Regions from separate parts of the Vibrio sp. 1288 genome, predicted to be linked through region 2. Evidence: predicted binding sites of a transcription regulator. Region 2 holds the regulator's gene; the other holds the start of a gene.
What was found. The regulator MetJ, encoded in region 2, represses methionine synthesis genes. The targets are predictions, from matches to a motif close to TTAGACNTNTANANGTCTAA.

Region 1 (7,689 bases), on a different contig from region 2:
TCACCGTTTACTTCACCAATAGCAGGAGTTAGGTTGTGCAAGTCTGCTTCCATCAAACGAAAAGTTTTGTCTTTTTTCTTACAGTTTTTACGTCCGCCATCTTGCCAGCATTGACGCTGGTGGCCAAATTGCCACGCAGGAACAACGTGCTCCCATTCGATTCGTGCAGCCCGTTTTTCTTGTTTACGGACTTGGTAACCGCAAGAGGCTAAATCGGGTGAGCCTTTCTTGCCTTGCCATTGAATGTTACAGCCACAGTAGAAGCTTGTTGGGTGGTCTTGATAAATTTTGACCGCCTCACGTTTGGCTGCAGAGAATGAGCTCGGTGGCGCGGCAATCGCAGTGCTAGAAAGCGCGATAAGCAACAGAGAGAATAAGTATTTCATGATAAAAGTCTTTATAAAGTATGACTTTATTCATGATAACACGCATAAAATAGCTTTAGTGATGAGTAAGTTAACAATAAGTGGCGAAGGGAAGGTTTTGATCAACTCGATCTTTATTTTGGGAACGCAAGTAACACTATGAGGTAAGGGCTACGATAACTGAATACCGGTGAAGTTAAGTGGTTGGCGGCATTTTTGACAAGAGTACGTCGCCTCTTTGCGCAGCACTTTATTATGACGGCGAATCGATAGAGGGTAGGTCATACAACCACAACGATACTCAAAGGTTTTACCTTGAACGGATTTTACTTCAAAGCTGTGAGTGGTTTTGGCTGGTACGTTAAATACGGCTTCCATGACGCCTTTCCATTCTTTACCGTGAGGCCTAACTCGCCCGTAAACCTGATAAGTAATCAGGTGTGCTACTTCATGAGGAATGACTTCATCTAAGAATGCTTGGGTGTTTTCGCGAAATAAAACAGGGTTTAGGCGTACTTGATTTAATTGAAGGTAGGCTTTTCCTGCCGCTTTCCCACGGACGTCGAAGGTGATTGTTGGAATCGGGAAAGAACGTTTGAAAGCTTGTTCCGCCATCGCGATACAGCCCGCCATCACTTGCTTGGCTTTATAGCTGAGTTCTATATCCACAATTCACCTCGATAAATCAAATAAAAAAGCCCCCGCATTTGCGAGGGCCAGATCATAGCATCAGTTAATTATGGTGTGTGTTTTTTCTTGATGGTGGCATGGTAAGCGTGCCATGTACCGTAGCCTAGAATTGGCATGGTAAACAACATTCCGATCCCGTAGGTCGCAAAGCCGATAAGAATACCGCCACAGATGATCGCTGCCCAAACAATCATTGCTGGAATGTTGGATTTCACTGCATTAAAGCTGGTAAATACAGCGGTCATCATGTCTACGCGACGCTCCATCATGAGCGGAATAGAAAAGGCTGAAATGCTAAACACCACACAAGCCAAAACAAAGCCAACTAAAGAGCCGATGACAAGGAAGGGTAGGAACTCACTTAAAGGTGCCCCTTGAACAGAAGGGTAGAGCGCATGAAGTAGAGCGGCAATGCGCATCCAAAATATCATACACACTGCGAGTAACACGGCGAACGCCCATTGAGATGTTGAGTTACGACCGATCGCTTTCATTGAATGGAGCAAGCTTGCTTTGTGTCCGCGCTCTCTCTCCCAACTGGCATCATACAAGCCCAGCGCGAGAAACGGACCGATTAACATGTAAACAATCAAACTGGGCATGACGACCAAGTGTGTGCCTTGCCACTGTACGAGCAAAACAATGCCTATCGCAGCTGCCATAAAACAGATGCCATAGAAAGCACTAATAAGTGGCATTCGCACGAAATCATGCAGACCTAATGCTAGCCAATGAAAAGGTGCAGAAAGATTGACCGTATTGCACGGTATGGTTCTGGCGTATTCGTTGTCTGGCACTTCCTTTCGCTTGTTGTGGAAGTCCGATGGATTAACAGTTCGAGGCATAACTCCTCCTTGATTTATTCCCACATTATCCGCTTATACCAACTGACAGCGGTTTTTGTTCAGTCAAACTTGAAGCGACTTTTTCAAGTTTACATCTGAGCATTGGCTTAGTTTGGTATCGGCCATAAAGATGCCTGACTCATGTCTTTACTTAAGTGTTGCTTCCACAGTCGCCAGCATCCGACGTCTCTATTTAAATTGGAGTTAACAATATTTTAACTATTGGCGGAGATGGGATAATTTACAAATAATTGCTTAAAATTTATTCGGTATAAAAATGAGGGAGAAACAGGACTGCTTTGTGGGGCAGGGCGGTATGAGCCGAAATGGCTGGATAAAAGTTGCTGAAAATAAAAAGCCCCCGCCATAGGCGAGGGCTTGATTGATTCTTGCTTGGCTTGATTATTTGATGCCAGCGAAATCGCGTAGAAGTGCAGCTTTGTCTGTCGCTTCCCACGGGAATTCTTCACGACCGAAGTGACCGTAAGCCGCTGTCTTCTTGTAGATAGGTTGAAGAAGGTTAAGCATTTCTTGTAGACCGTATGGACGTAGGTCGAAGAATTGACGAACCGCTTCAATGATGATGTCGTGAGATACTTTCTCAGTACCGAACGTTTCCACCATGATAGACGTTGGATCAGCAACACCGATTGCGTAAGAAAGTTGGATCTCACAACGGTCAGCCATGCCTGCCGCTACGATGTTTTTCGCTACGTAGCGTGCTGCGTATGCTGCACTACGGTCAACTTTTGATGGATCTTTACCAGAAAACGCACCGCCACCGTGACGAGCTGCGCCGCCGTAGGTATCTACGATGATCTTACGACCAGTTAGGCCACAGTCACCCATAGGACCACCGATTACGAAGCGACCGGTTGGGTTAATGAAGAAGTTTGTTTCTTTGTTGATCCACTCAGAAGGTAGCACTGGCTTAATGATCTCTTCCATTACCGCTTCACGCAGGTCTGAAGTTGAGATTGAGTCACAGTGTTGAGTTGAAAGAACAACCGCGTCGATACCAACGATGTTACCTTGATCGTATTGGAATGTTACCTGAGATTTTGCATCAGGACGCAACCAAGGTAGTGTGCCGTTTTTACGAACTTCTGCTTGCTTTTGAACAAGACGGTGAGAGTAAGTAATTGGCGCTGGCATTAGTACTTCAGTTTCGTTACAAGCGTAACCAAACATGATGCCTTGGTCGCCTGCACCTTGTTCTTTAGGGTCAGCTTTATCAACACCTTGGTTGATATCTGGCGACTGTTTACCGATTGTGTTTAGTACCGCACAAGAATCTGCGTCAAAGCCCATATCTGAATGTACGTAGCCGATTTCACGAACGGTTTCACGAGTTAACTCTTCGATGTCTACCCATGCTGAAGTCGTGATTTCACCACCCACCATTACCATACCGGTTTTAACGTAAGTCTCACATGCAACACGAGCCTTTGGATCTTGCTCTAGAATCGCGTCAAGAACCGCATCAGAAATCTGGTCTGCAATTTTATCTGGATGACCTTCTGATACTGACTCAGAAGTAAACAGGTGCTTAGCCATGTTAGCTCCACTATATCTGGTTTAAAACTGGGGAATGATAAACTCTCCAGCGCAAATTAATACTAATTTTTGTAGGTGTATCTACATCTAGACGTCTATTCTAAATTTGATTGCTCGAATTACAAGCTCTTTTTTGGTTTTTGTTATAACCAAACGTTTGCCTGATTTATTGATAATTTTAAGAACTTCGAACGATTTGGCGCGAAAGGTGCAATATTTGTGAGGTTTTGGACTGGAAAACGTTTGCACACCCAACAGGGCTTTGAGAGAATTATGACCTACTTTTCGTTTCGCTTAATGTACTCAGGAGCAGACATGTCGTCTCGTAAACATCTTGCCAATGCAATTCGTGCTCTAAGCATGGATGGTGTTCAACAAGCTAACTCAGGCCACCCAGGCGCACCAATGGGTATGGCTGATATCGCTGAAGTTCTTTGGCGCTCTCACCTAAACCATAACCCTTCAAACCCAGAGTGGGCCGACCGCGATCGCTTTGTGCTGTCAAACGGTCATGGGTCAATGCTTATTTACTCTCTACTGCACTTAAGCGGTTACGAGCTATCTATTGACGATCTGAAAAACTTCCGTCAATTGCACTCAAAAACCCCAGGTCACCCAGAGTACGGCTACGCGCCTGGTATCGAGACAACAACGGGTCCTCTAGGTCAAGGCATCACTAACGCTGTTGGTATGGCGATCGCAGAGAAAGCACTAGCGGCACAGTTCAACAAAGAAGGTCACGATATCGTTGACCACTTTACGTATGTGTTCATGGGTGACGGCTGTCTAATGGAAGGCATCTCGCATGAAGCATGCTCTCTTGCAGGTACTCTTGGTCTAGGCAAGCTGATTGCATTCTGGGATGACAACGGCATCTCTATCGACGGTCACGTTGAAGGTTGGTTCTCTGACGATACACCTAAGCGTTTTGAAGCGTACGGCTGGCATGTAATCCCAGCAGTCGATGGTCACGACTCAGACGCGATCAACGCAGCAATTGAAGCAGCAAAAGCGGACCCACGTCCTACGCTTATCTGTACCAAAACAATTATCGGTTTCGGTTCTCCTAACAAGTCTGGTTCGCACGACTGTCACGGTGCACCACTAGGTCACGATGAAATCCAAGCGGCTCGCGAATACCTAGGTTGGGAGTACGGCCCATTTGAGATCCCGGCAGATGTTTACGCTGAGTGGGATGCAAAAGAAGCGGGCGCCGCGAAAGAAGCAGCTTGGAATGAAAAATTCGAAGCATACGCTGCAGCTTACCCTGCAGAAGCGGCAGAGCTTAAACGTCGTCTAAACGGCGAACTTCCTGCACAGTGGGAAGAAAAAGCGAACCAAATCATTGCCGATCTTCAAGCAAATCCAGCGAACATTGCATCACGTAAAGCATCGCAAAATGCACTAGAAGCGTTTGGTCAAATGCTTCCTGAGTTTATGGGTGGTTCTGCTGACCTAGCGCCTTCTAACCTGACCATGTGGTCTGGTTCTAAGTCTCTAGAAATGGAGGACTTCTCTGGCAACTACATCCACTACGGTGTGCGTGAATTCGGTATGACCGCTATCATCAACGGTATCGCATTGCACGGTGGTTTCGTTCCTTACGGCGCAACATTCCTAATGTTCATGGAATACGCTCGTAACGCAATGCGTATGGCTGCGCTGATGAAAATTCAGAACATCCAAGTTTACACGCATGATTCGATCGGTCTTGGCGAAGATGGCCCAACTCACCAACCTGTTGAGCAAATGGCGTCTCTACGTGTAACTCCAAACATGAGCACATGGCGCCCATGTGACCAAGTTGAGTCTGCAGTTGCATGGAAACTAGCGATTGAACGTAAAGATGCACCAACTGCACTTATCTTCTCTCGTCAAAACCTAGCGCAACAAGAGCGTACTGCTGAACAAGTCGCAGACATCGCGAAAGGTGCTTACATCCTGAAAGATAGCGAAGGTAAGCCTGAGCTAATCCTTATCGCAACAGGTTCTGAGGTTGAGCTTGCAGTGAAAGCCGCTGAGCAACTAACTTCAGAAGGCAAGAAAGTACGCGTTGTTTCAATGCCATCAACAGATGCTTTCGACAAACAAGACGCCGCTTACCGTGAAGCTGTACTGCCATCAGACGTAACGGCACGTATCGCTATTGAAGCGGGCATTGCTGATTTCTGGTACAAGTACGTTGGCTTCGACGGTCGCATCATCGGTATGACAACATTCGGTGAATCTGCACCTGCTGGTCAGCTATTCGAGATGTTTGGCTTCACGACTGAAAACGTAGTGAACACAGCAAAAGAATTGCTAGCGTAATTGCAGGACCGTCTAAACAGTCGAACGTAAACGACGATTGTTAAACGCTAAAGTTAGAAAGGCCATCATTATGATGGCCTTTTTATTTTTGTCAGGTTTTCCAACCTTGTGGAATGCTTTGGTGAATGCAGTCTAAAAGTACGGATAAGCGCAGTGGTGGTCGTCCTGCTGGTGTATAGCAGTTAATGGAAATAGGCTCAGAAAGCCAACCTTCTAAGCAAGGTGTGATTCGCCCTGGGTGATGTTTCTCATAGCCGCATGCTGTCCAAGTCGGCAGCAGTCCAATACCATGACCATTCGCGATACTGTCTATTTGCATTGCTATGTTGTCGCTGTATAAGCGACTAACAAAGGGTTCTAAAAAGAACTCACCGTGTTGAGGGTGTGCTAGCATCAATCCATTTTCTTGCACTGAACCAAAATCGATCCATGGATGTGCTTCAAGTTCTTTGGGGTGCGGTATAGGCCCATGTTGTTTTAGATAATTTGGAGAGGCAAAAGGCGTATAGCGAAATACCCCCAGCACTTCTTTTCGCCAGTCTAGCTCTTTACGTTCACCGAGCCAGATGAACAAATCTGGGTCATGATGTGCCTCAGAAAAGTCACTGGTAAGTTGAACTCTAACATCGGGATTATCAGCAAGAAAACGATTGAGTACGCCGCCGAGCCAGCTTCTAACTAAGGCAGTGTGACAAACAATATGCAGTGGCCCTGAAACTTGGTTCGTTAAACCTTGCAGTGCATCATAACTCTCTTCGCTTAACTCAAGAATCTGGCGGCTGTAGTGGGCAAAGATCTCTCCAGCTCTTGTCAGAACTAATCGATTACCTTGTCTGGCGGTTAGAGCCTGACCGAAGTCTTCTTCTAATTGTGCCAAGCGACGACTTAGCGTTGATTTTGGCTGATTAAGGGCTTTAGCAGCGGCTGTCAAACTTTTATGCTGATTGAGCGCATCAAAGGCTCTAATTGATGCTAAGTCGTGCATATTTCTTTTACTCCTTACTGCGTTATGTACGAGTTCCATAAATGGAAAGAACCGTTCCATAACTCTCACTATGCATCTCATTCTATTTGTGAATAATTCACTTTCGAAAATAATAATCATTATCAATTATGGAGATGTAGATGTCTACTCTTAGACTGCCAGTTATTACCGCAACTGGTATTTTAGCCTTCGTCAGTGTCCCTCATGTTTTTGCCAATGATGCAGTTTCTAAAATGGAAACAGTGGTTGTAACTGCATCAAGCTACGAGCAATCTCAAGCGGACGCGCCTGCAAGTATTAGTGTGATTTCACGTGAGGAGTTGGACTCCCGTTATTACCGCGATGTGACTGATGCACTAAAAAGTGTGCCAGGTGTTGTCGTGACAGGTGGTGGTGATACTACCGACATTAGTATCCGTGGTATGGGTTCTAAATACACTTTGATACTGGTCGACGGTAAACGTCAAAGCACGCGTGAAACTCGTCCAAATAGTGACGGTCCTGGTATCGAACAAGGTTGGTTACCTCCTCTTCAAGCGATTGAGCGAATCGAAGTTATTCGTGGCCCAATGTCGACGCTTTACGGTTCTGATGCGATTGGTGGTGTGATTAACGTCATCACACGAAAAGATGCGCTAGAGTGGACGGGTAATGTTCAACTGGGCACGGTAATACAAGAGAATAGCCGCTCAGGTGGAGAGCAGAGCGCGAATTTTTTCGTTAATGGTCCGTTGGCTGAAAATTTATCTCTCCAAGTATATGGTCAGTACACAACCAGAGAAGAAGATGACATCGAATACGGTTATGAAGATAAAGATATGCAGAGTATCTCTTCAAAGCTGACTTACCAGATTAATGAGCGCCACTCGGTGCAATTAGAAGGTGGCACCTCGGCACAAAGTCGTCGTGGTAATGTGGGCCTTTCAGTGCCGACCAC
Region 2 (7,689 bases):
AGAGAACAATGAAAACTTGATGCAGCATGACCCTTGGGGACTCGAGTCTATTCGCTTACGCAATATCTACGTTGAGCCATTGAATATGCTACAAGCAGAGCTGCTATACCGCACGCGTCAAACCGAAGAAGCTTCTGCAAACTTGGAAGAAGCGTTGATGGTGACGATTGCTGGTATTGCTGCAGGTATGCGCAACACAGGCTAATCGTTTCATTTTTAATAGAAAGCTGGGCAAATGCTCAGCTTTTTTTTATCACAGGATAATCGCACCAAAACAAAGACAGTTAAATATACCACTAGAGACCCAAAAAATACCAAAACAAAAGAATAAAAAACCACAAGTTAACACTATTGATTATTATGTTAGTTTTTTAGGGTAATTTTGTCCTACTATTCCACTTCATGCTTATTATTTATATACTACTTGCCTGCTGAGAGCTCATAAATCCAATCATACCTGCTCCAGCCTTGATGGGACTCCCCATCTCTCTAGGTGATAAACGGCTTTAAGGTGACAGGACCAACATTGTTGGTGCTACTTATACATTAAAAAACTCAAGTGCCAGTAAGAGCGCAGCTGAAAGTATAAGTAGCTTGTTTACAAGTTTATTGACCATTTGGATTGAAGACATGTCATTACCACACGTAATCTTAACTGTTCTTAGCACTCGCGACGCAACCGGTTACGATATCACTAAAGAATTCTCTGCTAGCATCGGTTACTTCTGGAAAGCAAGCCACCAACAGGTGTACCGTGAACTCAACAAAATGGCTGAGAAAGAACTGGTTACTTGCGTATTAGAACCCCAAGAAGGCAAACCAGACCGCAAGGTTTACTCCATTACAGACGCTGGTCGCAGCGCTTTAGGAGAGTGGTTTGATCAACCAACTGCACACCCAACAGTTCGTGATGAGTTTTCAGCGAAATTGATGGCATGTGCCGTTCAACCTGCAGCTCCATTCCGTGACCAACTCGCCGAGCTAGTTGAAGAGTCTCGCAAACTGGTTTCTCACTACAAAGAAATTGAAGCGGCTTACTACGCAACGCCGTCAACTTTAGATAAACAAGCTCGCCTAGAACGTCTAACGCTTCGCCGTAACCTTCTGTTACGTGAAACTTGGATCACTTGGGCAGAAGAAGTTCTAACTGAACTTGAAGTGATTGGTTAAACTCCTTTTGCTTTGATAAAACGAAAAAGGCTTGCCACTTGGCAAGCCTTTTATCTTTTTGAAACCAGATTTACGCACCGACTACTGCGCGAGGACGAACACCCAACGTATGGCATAACGCGTAAGTCATCTCTGCACGGTTTAGTGTGTAGAAGTGAAAGTCCTTAACCCCTTCACGACTCAGTACACGCACCATATCAATAGCTTGGCTAGCTCCTACAAGCTGGCGAGTCACCGGATCATCATCCAAACCATCGAATTGTTTGCTCATCCATCCTGGTACTTTCACGTTGTTCTGTGCCGCAAAGCGAGACGCTTGCTTAAAGTTCGATACAGGCAAAATTCCTGGCACAATTTCTACGTCAATTCCTGCTGCGACACAACGGTCACGGAATCGCAGGTAAGACTCAACGTCAAAAAAGAACTGAGTAATAGCACGGTTTGCACCTGCATCTACCTTACGTTTTAGGTTCAATAAGTCAGACTGTGCGCTTTTAGCTTCAGGGTGAACCTCAGGGAATGCAGCAACGGAGATATCGAAATCGTGGCGTGATTTCAGCAGCTCAACCAAATCCGAGGCATACATATCAGGCGCACCGCCACCTGGAGGAATATCACCACGCAGAGCGACGATATTTTCAATACCATTGTTCCAATAATCATCGGCAATATTAATCAACTCTTCACGAGTCGCATCAATACAAGTGAGATGGGGAGCGGCAACCAATCCGGTTGTTGCTTTAATTTCTTTAATGATGGAGTGTGTTCTGTCACGCTCGCCGGAGTTCGCACCGTAAGTCACAGAAACAAATTTAGGTTGAAGCGTTTTAAGACGGTGCACTGAATTCCAAAGTGTTTCTTCCATCTTAGCGCTGCTTGGCGGAAAAAACTCAAACGATACATTGATGTTATCTGATAACTCAGCAATATTCTGGTTCAAGGCGTCGATATGGCCTGCGTGCGTATATCCCATCTTACTCTCCCTGCGGCACTCCGCCACGAAAACAAATCCTTAAAATCGACGTTTAGACGTCTATATGTCTACAGAATGTATTGAATACGATTTAATGTCAACCTTGTAATTATGAATTTTTCTCAAGTTAATAATGAAGATAGTTCAAGTTTCTACTTGAGCATCATCTCACCATTTTGCACGGGTTATGACTTCAGTATGGCACTGATAGGGGAATAAAAAACCCTGGATTAATTCCAGGGTTTTTAGGTCAATCGCAACTTTAAAATAAACCAGCCAATCGGTTGAGGTCGGATTGAATAGCGCCGGCTGTCACTTCTCTGCCAGCGCCTGGTCCTCGAATGACCAAAGGGTTATCTTTGTACCACTTGCTCTCTATGGCAAAAATGTTATCGCATGGCAATAAGTTGGCGAGCGCGTGCTCACGAGATAACGCTTCGACTCCCACCGTTGCTTTACCATTTTTTTCTAAACGCGCCACATAGCGAAGCACTTGATCGTTTCTCTGTGCTTTTGTCAGACGCTCTTGAAGTATTTCACTCAACAACGCTCCATTATCGAAGAAATCATCTAAGCTCAGTTCTCTTAATTCTTCTGGCACCAAAGACTCAACTTTAACGCTGTCTGGTTCTATATCTAGGCCCGATTCTCGAGCCAAGATGACTAACTTACGCATTACATCGGAGCCATCTAAATCAGAACGAGGGTCAGGTTCGGTTAACCCTTGCTGCCAAGCAAGATCGACTAAATCATTAAATGGCACAGAACCATCAAACTGTTGGAACAGCCATGATAACGTCCCCGAGAAAATACCCGATAGAGCGACGATTTCATCCCCACTTTCACGAAGATCTCGCACGGTATGGTTTATCGGTAACCCAGCACCAACCGTTGCGTTGTATAGCCAATGACGACCAATTTTAGCGAATGCATCTTGAACCTGATGGTAGTACTGGCTATCTGCGGAACCGGCCACTTTGTTAGCGGAAATCAAATGAATGCCTTGCTGTGCGATTTCTACGTAGCGCTGAGCCAACTCTTTACTCGCGGTAACATCAAGCACGACTGCTTCATCATAGCTTTTAAGCGCTCCCAAACGTGCCAGCCAATCCCCATTGTTTGCTATGCTTTCATCATCAAATCGTTCAGCAACACTCGCCGCCTCAATACCTTGCTCATCGAACCAATAGGTTTGGCTATCCACAACCGCGACAAGATCAAAGCTCATACCATGACGTTTTTCGAGCTCACTTTTTTGCGTAGCAAATAAATTTAGCCAACTAGAACCAATATTACCCTTGCCACATAAAGCCACTGCCACGCGTTTTTGCGCTTGGAACAACTGGCTATGAATCGTTTGAACCAACGCCTCGGTATCAGTACGGCGCAAAACAGCGACTAGGCTCAGCCCTGAGTCTGTTTCAGAGATAAATTCTACCGGAGAGTGCTTTAGCTTCTGATAAAAGCCAAAGCAATGATTGGCGTTTTTCGTAACGCCTGCACCTACCGCAGCTAAGAGCGAGTAACCTTCTTTTAGCTTAATTTCAGCCTCTACCGCAAGCTCTTGCAAGTGTTTCAATGCACCACCGGCGATTTCTGCGGTGTAAGCCAAGCGTAGCGTGTGCTGATCGGATTGAGCTTCAAATGCCAGTGGCTCTAATTGCGCGCGCTGCAACGCTTGTAATACATCACTCTGTGTTTTTTCGAAGTCGTGCCCATGCATGAAAGACAACTGCACCAATAAAACATCATCCAGTGAAGTAATAATTTTAGCGCCACGACCAGATGCCAATACACGCTCAATACGAGTAGAACCCGACTCTGGCAGATAGCTACACTTGAGATTAAGGTCCATGGTACTTTGCGCCACAGGCTGAAGCGTACGACTGTGTAGCACTGGGGCAGCTAAGCGAGCAAGTTCACTGGCTTCATCCAATCGAAGTAACGGTAATAAACAAGCGTCAGACACCAAACGTGGATCGGCACTATAAACACCAGCAACATCACTCCAAATCGTGACAGTACTGACTTCAGCAAGCGCGCCTATGACCGTTGCAGAATAGTCAGAGCCGTTACGACCAAGTAGAATGGTTTCTCCTGCCTCGTTCTGAGCCATAAAGCCAGTAATTACCACACGTTTATGGTTATGCTGCGCGAGGACCTCTTTAATTAAAGGGTATGAACGAGCGCGATCAACCTCTGGTTGAGTTCCCGCTTCTGCACGTAAAAACGCTCGTGCATCTTGTGCAACCGCAGGGATAGAACGTTGAGATAATAACGCGGCCAATAGGCGAGCAGACCATACTTCTCCGTGCCCCAGTACCGCGGCTTTTTGCGCATTAGTGAGTGGTGCAGTCAGCTCCGAGAGAGTACTGAACTCATCATGTAATAAAGCTAACAGCTCTTCTTTTGCTTCACTCTCCAACAAGCTTTCTATTAGCTCAGTTTGGAACTGTCTCAAGCTTTGAAGCGCTTCATGCGCAATTCGGCCATCTTTATTTAACCCTTCCAAAAACTCAATCAAGCGGTTAGTGGTTTTTCCTGCAGCAGAGACGACCACCAGATCATTTTCTGTCGAATACTCCTTGAGAATACCCACAACGCGTAAGTAGCATTCTGGGTTTGCTAAGCTACTGCCACCAAACTTATGCAGCTGACGTTGTACAGTCATTGTTATTGTCTCCTATTACTGGGTAGCTTTAGCGAACGCTTGTTCTAAATCTGTGATGAGGTCTTGTGCATCTTCCAAACCGACAGACAAACGCAATAGTTGATGAGAGACCCCAGCCTCCGCCAGTGCCTCCTCACCCATTGCACGGTGCGTCATGGATGCTGGGTGGCAAATCAAACTTTCTACACCACCTAATGACTCTGCTAATGAAAACAGTTGGAGCTCTTTCACAAACACCTTTAACTGTTCAAACGAACCAGCAAACTCAAAACTCAACATAGAGCCAAAGCCCGTTTGCTGCTTTTTAGCGATGTCATGACCTGGATGTTCCGGCAGGCTTGGATGATAGATAGTTTTAACTAACACTTGTTTCTGTAGGTAAGCCAGTACCTGCTGTGAGCTCTCTTCATGTACTCGCATACGAGCACCAAGCGTACGAATACCTCGCAGCGTCATGTAACTATCGAAAGGTGTGCCCGTTGCACCAATACAATTGCCCCACCATGCAAGCTCTTCTGCATGCGCTTCTGTGTTGGTGATGATTACCCCACCAATTACGTCCGAATGACCGTTGATGTACTTTGTTGTGGAGTGGATAACAAAATCCGCACCTAGCTCTAAAGGTTTTTGGTACACGGGTGTCAAAAAGGTATTGTCCACCGCAACTAACGCGCCGATTTGTTTCGCTTTTTCACAAGTAGCTGCAATATCCACTACGCGAACCAGAGGGTTTGACGGAGTTTCTAGCAAAATGAGTTTTGGTTTTTGTGCCAATGCAGCATCTAAAGCCTGTTCGTCTGATTGATCGACAAACTGAACCTTAAAATCGCCTTTGTTAGCTCGGGTATTAAAAAGACGATAGGTACCACCATAACAATCGTGAGGAGCAATAATGAGATCATCTGGGCCGAGAAAAGCGGAAACCCATAAATTTAATGCCGACGTACCACAGTTAGTAACAACCGCTCCTTTTCCAGACTCGAGTTCAGATAGCGCACTTTCCAACAGTCCGCGGTTTGGATTACCAGATCGTGTGTAATCATACTTGGGCACTTCACCAAAAGCAGGAAAACCATAGTTAGTGGAAAGATAAATAGGTGGAACGACAGCATGATATTGGCTGTCTGATTCAATACCAGTGCGTACTGCAATGGTCGCAGGTTTGCGAGTGCTCATGGGTGTATCCTTTCACGGGTAATGACTTCTAAATAGGAATGCGCTATATCTAATGAGTAACATAAAGTGATCAACACGCTTCCTTTGCTGTTATGTTCACTTTACTCGTCAAAAAATGAGACGTCAACACTTCTAGACGTCTATATGTCTTTGCTTATGGCGGTAAATGCAGCTAAAATCAGCACCTAAATTATTTTTAACCGATTACATAAATGAAGGTGTGCAATGGCTGACTGGAATGGCGAATACATTAGCCCATATGCAGAGCACGGCAAAAAAAGCGAACAAGTAAAAAAAATTACCGTCTCTATCCCGCTAAAAGTTTTAAAGGTGCTAACTGATGAGCGTACTCGCCGTCAGATCAATAACTTACGCCATGCAACCAATAGCGAATTGCTATGCGAGGCATTTTTGCACGCGTACACAGGTCAGCCACTTCCGACAGATGAAGACCTTCGTAAAGACCGTCCTGATGATATTCCAACAGAAGTAAAAGCGCTGATGACGGAAATGGGCATCGAATTTGAGTCATTCGACGAAGAATAAAAAAGCCTGATAAGAGGTTTCAGGTAATAACTCTTGCCTCGAGCCAAATGAATGACATAAAAAATGGGACGCAATAGCGTCCCATTTTTTATGTATCACATCTGAAAGATATATTACTCTGCCATGTAGTTTTCAGGCATCTCGATACGAGCTACACCTGAATTAACCGCCGCCTGAGCGACCGCTTTTGCAACACGTGGTAGCAAACGTGAATCCATTGGTTTTGGAATAATATAGTCCGCACCAAACTCTAGCTTATCAACACCTGCAGCCTTCAATACGGCTTCAGGTACAGGCTCTTTTGCTAGCTCACGAATCGCCTCAACGGCTGCAAGTTTCATTTCATCATTGATTTCACTTGCACGCACATCAAGAGCACCGCGGAAAATGAATGGGAAACACAATACGTTGTTAACTTGGTTAGGATAATCACTACGGCCAGTACCCATGATCAAGTCATCACGAACTGCGTGAGCAAGTTCCGGCTTGATTTCAGGATCCGGGTTAGAACATGCGAATACGATTGGCTTATCTGCCATCAACTTCAACGCTTCCGCTGGCAATAGGTTTGGACCAGATACACCTAGGAACAGATCTGCACCTTCAATCACGTCTTCTAGTGTGCGCTTATCTGTATTGTTCGCAAATAGCTGCTTATATTCATTAAGATCATCACGACGAGTGTGAATCACACCTTTGCGATCTAGCATGTAGATTTTTTCGCGCATTGCGCCGCATTTGATCAGAAGCTCCATACACGCTACAGCGGCAGCGCCAGCGCCAAGACAAACAATTGTTGAATCTTCAAGTTTCTTACCTTGAAGTTCGATTGCATTCAGCATACCCGCTGCCGTTACAATAGCAGTACCATGTTGATCATCGTGGAATACTGGTACATCACAACGTTCAATCAGACGCTTTTCAATCTCAAAACAGTCTGGTGCTTTAATATCTTCAAGGTTGATACCGCCAAAAGTGTCTGCAATGCTCGCAACAGTATCAACAAATTCATCGATCGTGCGGTGCTTAACTTCAATATCAATAGAGTCAAGACCTGCAAAACGCTTAAACAGTAACGCTTTACCTTCCATCACTGGCTTAGATGCAAGTGGACCTAGGTTACCTAGACCTAGAATAGCGGTACCGTTAGAAA

Region 1: the regulator MetJ is predicted to act here: its motif matches at 3,537-3,556, upstream of metK (methionine adenosyltransferase).

What each region holds. Positions count from the first base shown of each region.
Region 1 covers NZ_JAWPOX010000021.1:61,484-69,172, reverse strand. Annotated here, with positions in the region: gene endA (deoxyribonuclease I) at 1-386, opposite strand, end outside; gene R8O11_RS16155 (SprT family zinc-dependent metalloprotease) at 537-1,034, opposite strand; gene R8O11_RS16150 (DUF2189 domain-containing protein) at 1,103-1,900, opposite strand; gene metK (methionine adenosyltransferase) at 2,303-3,457, opposite strand; gene tkt (transketolase) at 3,773-5,767, shown strand; gene R8O11_RS16135 (LysR family transcriptional regulator) at 5,859-6,752, opposite strand; gene R8O11_RS16130 (ligand-gated channel protein) at 6,893-7,689, shown strand, end outside.
Region 2 covers NZ_JAWPOX010000044.1:1,606-9,294, reverse strand. Annotated here, with positions in the region: gene ppc (phosphoenolpyruvate carboxylase) at 1-205, shown strand, start outside; gene R8O11_RS22070 (PadR family transcriptional regulator) at 631-1,170, shown strand; gene metF (methylenetetrahydrofolate reductase) at 1,241-2,143, opposite strand; gene R8O11_RS22060 (bifunctional aspartate kinase/homoserine dehydrogenase II) at 2,406-4,814, opposite strand; gene R8O11_RS22055 (O-succinylhomoserine (thiol)-lyase) at 4,830-5,990, opposite strand; gene metJ (met regulon transcriptional regulator MetJ) at 6,216-6,536, shown strand; gene R8O11_RS22045 (malic enzyme-like NAD(P)-binding protein) at 6,650-7,689, opposite strand, start outside.